DNA from 2 places in the Lysinibacillus sp. NPDC093197 genome. Region 1 is predicted to be linked to the other one. Evidence: riboswitches for the same ligand, from Rfam matches in the RefSeq annotation. Region 1 holds a riboswitch; the other holds the start of a gene.

What was found. Region 1 has a riboswitch for lysine ahead of ACIP9G_RS12240 (amino acid permease). Riboswitches for the same ligand answer to the same signal wherever they lie in the genome.
Region 2: linked by a shared signal. The riboswitch ahead of ACIP9G_RS01400 (transporter substrate-binding domain-containing protein) and the one ahead of ACIP9G_RS12240 (amino acid permease) in region 1 are both predicted to bind lysine.

What each region holds. Positions count from the first base shown of each region.
Region 1 covers NZ_JBIVOH010000003.1:487,298-491,778, forward strand. Annotated here, with positions in the region: gene ACIP9G_RS12230 (sensor histidine kinase) at 1-894, opposite strand, end outside; gene ACIP9G_RS12235 (response regulator transcription factor) at 899-1,591, opposite strand; gene ACIP9G_RS12240 (amino acid permease) at 1,826-3,289, opposite strand; lysine riboswitch at 3,373-3,548, opposite strand; gene ACIP9G_RS12245 (CynX/NimT family MFS transporter) at 3,727-4,481, shown strand, end outside.
Region 2 covers NZ_JBIVOH010000001.1:277,726-282,206, forward strand. Annotated here, with positions in the region: gene ACIP9G_RS01390 (amino acid ABC transporter ATP-binding protein) at 1-494, opposite strand, end outside; gene ACIP9G_RS01395 (amino acid ABC transporter permease) at 508-1,233, opposite strand; gene ACIP9G_RS01400 (transporter substrate-binding domain-containing protein) at 1,555-2,406, opposite strand; lysine riboswitch at 2,526-2,711, opposite strand; gene odhB (2-oxoglutarate dehydrogenase complex dihydrolipoyllysine-residue succinyltransferase) at 3,053-4,291, opposite strand; gene ACIP9G_RS01410 (2-oxoglutarate dehydrogenase E1 component) at 4,389-4,481, opposite strand, start outside.

The DNA of each region.
Region 1 (4,481 bases):
TTCATAAGGGATGCTTTTCAGTTGGATTGTACCATTCATTATTTCTACAAGTCGCTTTGTTATCGTTAGACCTAGCCCACTACCTTGAAATGATTTATTTCTTGAGTCTTCAAGCGTATACATCCTTTCAAATACGCTGTCTATATGATATTCATCAATACCTTTCCCACAATCCCAGACATCAATATAAACATCGGTAGCGTCATTTCTTACTGTTAGCCCAATTACACGACCTTCAGCCCCGTAAGCAATTGCATTGGCGATTAAATTGTTTAACACTCTTTCTAACGCATCCTCGTTGCCTAGAGCATAAATCGGTGATTCAGGTATGTTAATGTCTATATGAAGGCCTACCGACATCACCATATCGTAAAATGACAAAATATTTTTGCGGCATATTTCACTTACGTTTACTTTTGTTATTGGGTATTCTGTATCGCCCGCTTCAATTTTTGCCAAATCAAAAAATGTATGAATAAGCTTCAATACTTCCTCCGTTTTTAAATGGATTCCTGAAAGTAAGCGATTTTGTTCTGCATCTTTTAGCGAATGTTGTAGTTGCAACATTTCTGTATAGCCTAGCACAACTGTTAACGGCGTTTTTAAATCATGCGAAATATTGGCAAGCATCTTTTTCATTGAACTTTCCGTTTTTCGATGTTTGGCTAATATTTTGTGCGTATCATTCAGTAATGCATTTATAGTAGTAAGCAGTTGCTGTAGTTCTTGATTCGATGTAGCAACTAAAATTTTCTCGTTTGATTGTTCGTTTATAATAGCTTGTAGTTTGGTGTGCATATATTTGAGCGTAACGTTTTGCTCACGTTTTCTTTTCAACTGAAAAAGAATGATTGCTATGAGAAAAAGAATAATGGTAGATAGAAATAGTATCATACGCCTAGCCCTCTAATTTATAGCCAATTCCCCAAAGTGTTTTAATATACTTTGGGTTGGAAGGGTCATCTTCAATTTTTTCTCGCAATCTCCTTATATGCACATTAATAATATTTTCATCACCATAATATTCATCATTCCAAATGAGTTGATAGATTTGCTGTTTAGTAAATACGCGATTACGATTTGTGATAAATAGCTTTAAAATCGCAAATTCCTTTGAAGTTAGTTTCACCTGTTGTTGGTCTTTTTTAACTGAGAAATTAACGACATCAATTACCAAGTTACCGATAGTCAATGTCCCCTTCGTTTCCTCCATCGAGCTTGAATATTGTGTAGCCCTTCGTATTGCAGCTTTCACACGCGCTGAAAATTCCAACATTGAAAATGGCTTTGCAATATAATCATCCGCTCCTAATCCAAGACCTAATGCTTTATCTACATCACTGTCTTTTGCTGACATCATAATAATAGGTAGCGCTTCTTTTTCTCGAATTATTTTTAACACTTCTAATCCATCTAGTTTAGGCATCATAATATCCAAAATAACTAAATCAAACGTTTTACTTAAACAAATTTGCACTGCTTCTTCACCATTTGTAACGGATGTAACGGCAAAGCCCTCCATTGTTAAAAACTTGTCGACCATTTCTCGGATGGCCTCATCGTCTTCAACAAGTAATATATGTTTTTGCATGTTAGGCACCTCTTCTCAATAAAGCATTATCTTTAATTCCCATCTGCTTGAACAGTTTTACATTTTTATCCTGTCTCTATATAGCTTACCATATGTTTTTTTAAAAGTGACAGGCACTCAAACAATTCTCAAACAATTTACCAAGCTAAAATCACACTCCAGCGCCGCACACAACGGAAATCAACGGCAAATAAATAAAAGCTGCCCTATAAACTAATAGGACAGCTTTTATTTCTATTTTTCTACTTTTAAATCACACTTTTGCAGTGGAATCATTTTAGTTTTATGTTTTATTTTATAGCCTAACCACAAGACGATAAACAGCGGTATACCGATATATGAAACAAGAACGCCGTACCAGTCAATTGAATCGCCTGTGAAAGCTGTGTAGTTTTGACCAATTACAACAATCATACACACTGTAAATGCAAAGAGTGGCCCGAATGGATATAGCTTTGCTTTATATGGTAGTAATTTTGGGTCTATGCCTTGTGCTTCAAAAGCTCTACGGAAACGGTAATGACTAAAGGCAATACCAAGCCATGCAATAAAGCCTGACATCCCAGATGCGTTTAAAAGCCACATATAGACAACGCCATCACCAAAGAATGATGCTAAAAATGCTAAGCAACCTACTGCTAATGTCAGCAGTAATGCGTAAATTGGAATTCCGCGACGGCTTAGCTTAGCGAAAATCTTAGGTGCATGTCCATCTACTGCTAATTGCCATAACATACGTGATGATGCATATAATCCTGAATTACCTGCAGACAACATCGCCGTTAAAATAATGGCATTCATTAATGAAGCAGCAAAGGCAATTCCTAAGCGATCAAACACTAATGTGAATGGTGAAACAGCAATATCTTCAGATAATAAACGAGCATCTGTAAATGGAATTAACATCCCAATAGCTGCAATGGCTAAAATGTAAAATAAAATAATACGCCAGAAGACGGACTTAACAGCCTTCGGAATATTTTTACCAGGATCATCAGTTTCCCCAGCAGTTATCCCTAATAGCTCTGTCCCTTGGAACGAGAAACCTGCTGCTAGAAATATACCGAATGTAGCAAGGAAGCCACCGTGGAATGGTCCATCACTTATAAAGAAATTCGTAAAGCCTACAGGAGCTTGTCCACCTAAAATACCGAAAATCATCAATAGGCTGACGATAATGAAAACAATAACAGTCACAACTTTTATCATTGCGAACCAATATTCACTTTCACCATAGCTTTTTACAGATAGTAAATTAAATGTTAGTACAATCGCAATAAAGATGACTGTCCATAGTGCCGAAGAGCTGTCTGGGAACCAGTACTTCATTATAAGAGAAACTGCTGCAATTTCAGCGGCAATTGTAATCGCCCAGTTATACCAGTAGTTCCAGCCAAGCGCAAAGCCAAGCGCTGGATCTACAAATTTTGTTGCATACGTACTAAATGAACCTGATGAAGGCATATAAGCTGCCATTTCACCTAAGCTTGTCATTAAGAAGTACACCATAATGCCGATTAATGCATAAGCAAGAAGTGCACCACCTGGTCCAGCCTGCGCTATAGCACCACCACTTGCTAGAAATAGCCCAGTTCCAATCGTACCGCCTAACGAAATCATTGTTATATGGCGGCTTTTTAATTCTTTTTTCAACTCTGGTGCTTTATGACCGAGCTGATTAGTTTTTATCTCACTCACGTTAAAGCTTCCTTCCTTTTCTAAGAGGCAAAAAAATGCCATCACATGAACGTTGTGATGGCTAAGTAAATCCTCTGTTTCTTAAAAATGATAGCACAACACGTTGTCCAACGTGACAGTTCTGTTCCTTTCGGAGACAGCCCCAGCATGAGGTTTTCAAGTCCCCTCACACTTCGGCAATATTTCCTTTCAGCTAACATCTTCAATGCTTGTCATCTCCATTAGCTTACTTATAAATACCGCGACCTCTACCTCAATACAAACATGAGGCATATAATTATTAAATTTATGATGTTTCTTAGTTTAACATACGACCTAAGACATTTCAATAATACGATTAATGTTCTGTATTTTATGAATATTCTACTATTTTTATTATTGTGTTAAAGTGTTATAGTGGTTCGAATTATAATTGTTCTATCAGGGAGGTACTTATTTTGACAACTAACGAGGAATCTACTTATCCTAGCAGAAAGATTAACTGGAAGGGCACAACGCTTCTATTAGTCATCGGTGTAATTTTTCTTGCTTCGACATTACGTATGCCATTAACGGTTGTAGGACCAATTATTTCCTTCATTCGTGAGGATCTCGGTATATCTAACGTACTTGCAGGCTTTCTAACAACCATTCCATTGCTTGCATTCGCGCTAGTGTCACCTATTGCCCCAGTAATAGCAAGAAAACTGGGTCTGGAATTAACACTATTTATATCAACGATTTTATTAGCACTAGGAATTGTGCTGCGTTCACTTGGAACAACAGGATTACTCGTATTTGGTACAATGATAATAGGTGTAGCTATTTCATTTGGTAACGTCCTTATTCCAGGGCTACTTAAAATGAAATTCCCTTATCATGTTGGATTACTGATGGCATTTTTCACAATGTCCATGAACTTAACCGCTGGAATTGGCGCTGGTATTAGTTATCCCATAGCCAATGCTTCTCTTGGCTGGCAAGGTGCACTTGCAATCGCTCTAGCTCTTGTCGTAGTGACGATTTTGATTTGGATTCCACAATTAAAATTTAATAAGCCTGAACCAACTGTAGCCACTACGAAAGCACGTATACCATTGTGGAAATCACCAGTTACTTGGGCAGTCACGGGCGCGATGGGCTTTCAATCATTATTATTTTATACAACTGCAGCTTGGATTCCAGAAATCTATATTGCACAAGGAATAGCCGC
Region 2 (4,481 bases), on a different contig from region 1:
GGCTCATCGAAAAGCATTACATCTGGGTTCATAGATAATGCACGAGCAATGGCTACACGTTGCTTTTGACCACCAGAAAGTTGACGTGGTTTTGCATTAACATATTGATCCATCCCGACGATTTTAAGATATTTTAAAGCTGTTTTTTCAGCTTCTTCTTTTGATCGCTTTAACACTTTTACCTGTCCAACTGTACAATTTTTTAGCACATTGTGATTGTTAAACAAATTAAACTGTTGGAAAACCATTCCTAAATGTGTACGATAAGCTTGAACGTTATGTTTTGCGTGTAAAATATTTTCCCCTTTATAAATAATTTCCCCACCATTTGGTGTTTCAAGTAAATTAATGCAACGAAGGAGTGTTGACTTGCCGGATCCTGATGAACCAATTAGACATACAACCTCTCCTTTTTCTACTTTAAAATTCACATCTTTTAATACTTGGTTACGACCAAATGATTTACTTAAATGTTCTATTTGAATGATTGCCATTTGTTCGTTCCCCCTAGTCAATTTCTTTCAGTTCTTTTTGATAAGCATCCGGACCGTCAAGACGTTTTTCTACATATAGTAAAATTCTTGAAGCCGTAAATGTCATAATGAAGTAAAGCACACATGCGACAAAGAACGATTCGAAATAACGGAAGTTATTACCCGAAATCGATTTTGTTTGAAAGAATAATTCCGTTACACCAATTACACTTAAAACGGCAGTATCTTTAATATTCATAATGAGTTGGTTACCTGTTGCAGGTAAGATGTTACGAGCAACTTGCGGTAATACAACATGCATCATAATTTGCACATGCCCCATGCCAATCGCAGAAGCAGCTTCGTATTGACCTTTATCGATAGAGACAATCCCACCACGTACGATTTCAGCCATATACGCACCCGTATTCAGTGAAACGACTAAAATACCAGCAGTAATAAAGTGCATATCGATGCCAAAAGCAATATCTAGCCCGTAAAATACTACCATTGCCTGTACAATCATTGGTGTACCACGGAAAAATTCAACATAGCATGTCAGTATAAAATTAATACATTTTAATAAAAAATGTTTTATACTTTTTTTACGAACTGGAATGGTATGCATAATCCCAATAAAAAATCCGATGAATGCACCAATAATTGTACTGATTGTTGAAATGAGTAACGTATAATACGCTCCTCGTAAAAACATTTGCCAGTTGTTTTCTATAATAGAAATGATCCATTCTAAACTCATGATGTTCCTCCTAACAACGTGTTGTTGCTTTATATCAATTATGCCTTTTGTGAAATCATCTCTTCATTTGAATTCATTTGCTTTATTCAAAATATGTGACACACTTCTTAGACATGACTTTATTCAGAATGACTGCCTCTCTGAACAAACTAAATATGATAAAGGCTGTCCCAGTCGCTCTTAGCAAAATGTCACGACTTTCAATCAGTAAAAATCAACTTCTCTATATGTTGTAAGTGAATTTTCACTTAGAGAAAACAGCATACTTGAAATTTCCGGTATGCTGTTTTTTCGTTAAGGACAACCCTATCTCTTTTTGTATTACTGAGCTGCAGGTTGTTGAAGAATAGCTTCTTCCATAATTTTTTGGCGATCATCTTCTGAAATACCTTTTAAGATTTCATTAATTTTATCTAGACTAGCATCACCTTTACGTAAACCAACTGCAATTGAAGTATTTGAAATATCTGTATCAAATCCTTCTTCAAAAGATACAAATGTGAATTTGTCATTAGCTGCTGCTGCCGAAATACCTTCTGGACGTTCAGCTACATAGCCATCAATTTTGCCAGCTTCTAGAGCTACACGCATTGCAGAGAAGTTTTCCATCGCTGTTTGCTTTTCTACACCTTTAATTTGATCGATAACATTATAGTTAGATGTATTTAGCTGAGATGTAACTTTTGCACCTGAAAAATCTTGAATTGATTTTGCATTTTCATATTTGCTACCTTTTTTAATTACCATTACGAAATCAGAAGTGTAGTAGTTTTCAGTGAAATCAATTGTTTGTTTACGTTCTTCTGTTGGAGACATCCCTGCTACAATCGCATCGATTTTTTTTGACTGAAGCGCAGGTACTAAACCGTCCCATTCCATTTTTACTACTACTAATTTTTTACCTAAGCCATCAGCGATTTTTTTCGCCATTTGTACATCGTAACCGCCTGCATACTCTGCATTATCAGCAATTTTCACTGCTCCGTTTGCATCATCTTGCTGAGTCCAGTTAAATGGAGGATAACCTGCTTCCATCCCAATGCGGAACTCTCCACCAGTTTCTTCCTTTGAACCATCACCTGTTGTCTTTTCATCCTTGTCACCAGAACCACAAGCCGCTAACACGATTGCTGTCATTGCTGTTAACATAAATAACAACCATTTTCTTTTCATCTAAAACTCCCCTTTTCTGTAAAAAAAATAAAGCAACTGTACAAAAAAAGACCTAAGTTTTGAACTTAGGTCTTACCTTTTATTGACAGTTGCCCAAATCCTCACTATAATTTCCATGTTTCCGAGATAGCACAACCTAGTAAACTGGAATTGAATTTACTAGGACAGTCCTGCACTTATTCACTGCAGACCCAGCATAAAAGTACGAGCTCCTTTTATACTTCGGCGATATTTCCTTCTCCATTACGTCTTCGCTTGCTTATACTCAGCAATGGACTAATAAATACCGCGCCTCTACCTCACAAAAAACAAAAGTGAGGTTTGTTTATTTAAATGATATATAGATATTACTATAAAGCTAGCATAGTCGTCAAGATAGTTTTATCATTTTTCTGACTAATTACAAAATTAGCCTATAATCCTTTTAAAATCCATAAATAAAGTAGAATAACATTAACTATGTTTGTCATCATTTCACAAATTTTTATTATAAAAAACAAGATTTATAAACCATAAGAATCGATTTCCCAGTCAAATAAAGGCCATTAAGACCATCAAGCAAATTTCATTATAGCGTAAATCAATCTAAATGAAAAACCCTGCTAAACAGTTAAGTTTGCAGGGTTTGAATACTTAATTTATCGAATTAAGAATTTAATAATAAATCTTCTGGATTTTCAAGTAACTCTTTAACTGTTTTAAGGAAGCCTACAGAATCTTTACCATCGATAATACGGTGGTCGTAAGATAATGCTAAGTACATCATAGGACGAATTTCTACTTCGCCATTTACTTCTACAGGGCGTTTTTTAATTGAGTGCATTCCTAAAATAGCAGCTTGTGTACCGTTCATAATAGGTGTTGACATTAATGAACCGAATACACCACCATTTGTAATTGTGAATGAACCACCTTGAAGATCAGCTAAACCTAATTTTTTATCGCGTGCTTTTTTAGCTAAGTCTGCAATTGAATCTTCAATTTCAGCAAAGTTTTTGCGGTCAGCATCGCGTACAACTGGTACTACTAAACCTTCTTCAGTTGATACAGCTACACCAATATCAAAGAAGTTATTTAAGTGAATTTCATCGCCAACGATTTGAGCATTCACATAAGGGTATTTTTTAAGCGCCGCAACAACAGCTTTTGTGAAGAATGACATGAAACCAAGCTTAGAGCCAGTAGACTCAAAGAATTGATCTTTTTTACGAGAACGTAGTGCCATAACATTTGTCATATCTACTTCATTGAATGTTGTAAGCATAGCAGTCGATTGCTTAACTTCTAATAAACGTTTAGCAATTGTTTGACGACGACGGCTCATTTTTTCAACTGTAACACGTGACTCATCAACAGCTACTACTGCTTTTGGTGCTGCTGGTGTCGCTTGAGGTGCTGCTACAGGTGCTGTACCGTGAGCTGCAACGTCTTGTACACGTACGCGACCTTGTGGATCAACTGGAGATACAGCTGCAAGATCAATACCTTTTTCACGAGCAAGTTTACGTGCTGCAGGAGATGCAATTACACGCTCGCCAGAAGTTTCTTCCACAACTGGTGCTGCTGGTGTTGGTGCAGCTACTGCTTGAGGAGCCGCTGGTGTTGGAGCTTCCGCAACTGGTGCGGCTGCTGGTGCAGGTGCTGCCCCTTCGCCCGCTTCTACAACTGCGATTACTTGACCTACAAGAACAGTATCGCCTTCTTCAGCTAAAATTTGTGTTAACACCCCAGCTTCTTCAGAAATGATTTCAGCATTTACTTTATCTGTTTCAAGTTCAACGATGAATTCACCTTTTTCCACGCGGTCTCCCACTTTTTTAACCCACTGTGCAATACTACCTTCTGTAATCGATTCTGCTAATTCAGGGACTTTAATTTCAGCCACTTTCATTTCCTCCTTTGATTAACGTGCATGCGTATCATGCACATAAAAGGGCTACCGCCTTAGGCATGTAGCCCAGCTTCCAGTAATAATAATATATTTAGTTTACTTTTACCGTTTCAGCAACTGCTTCTTCAATTAGAGCTGATTGAGCTGCTTTATGAGAATCTGCATCACCTTCTGAAGTTGAGCT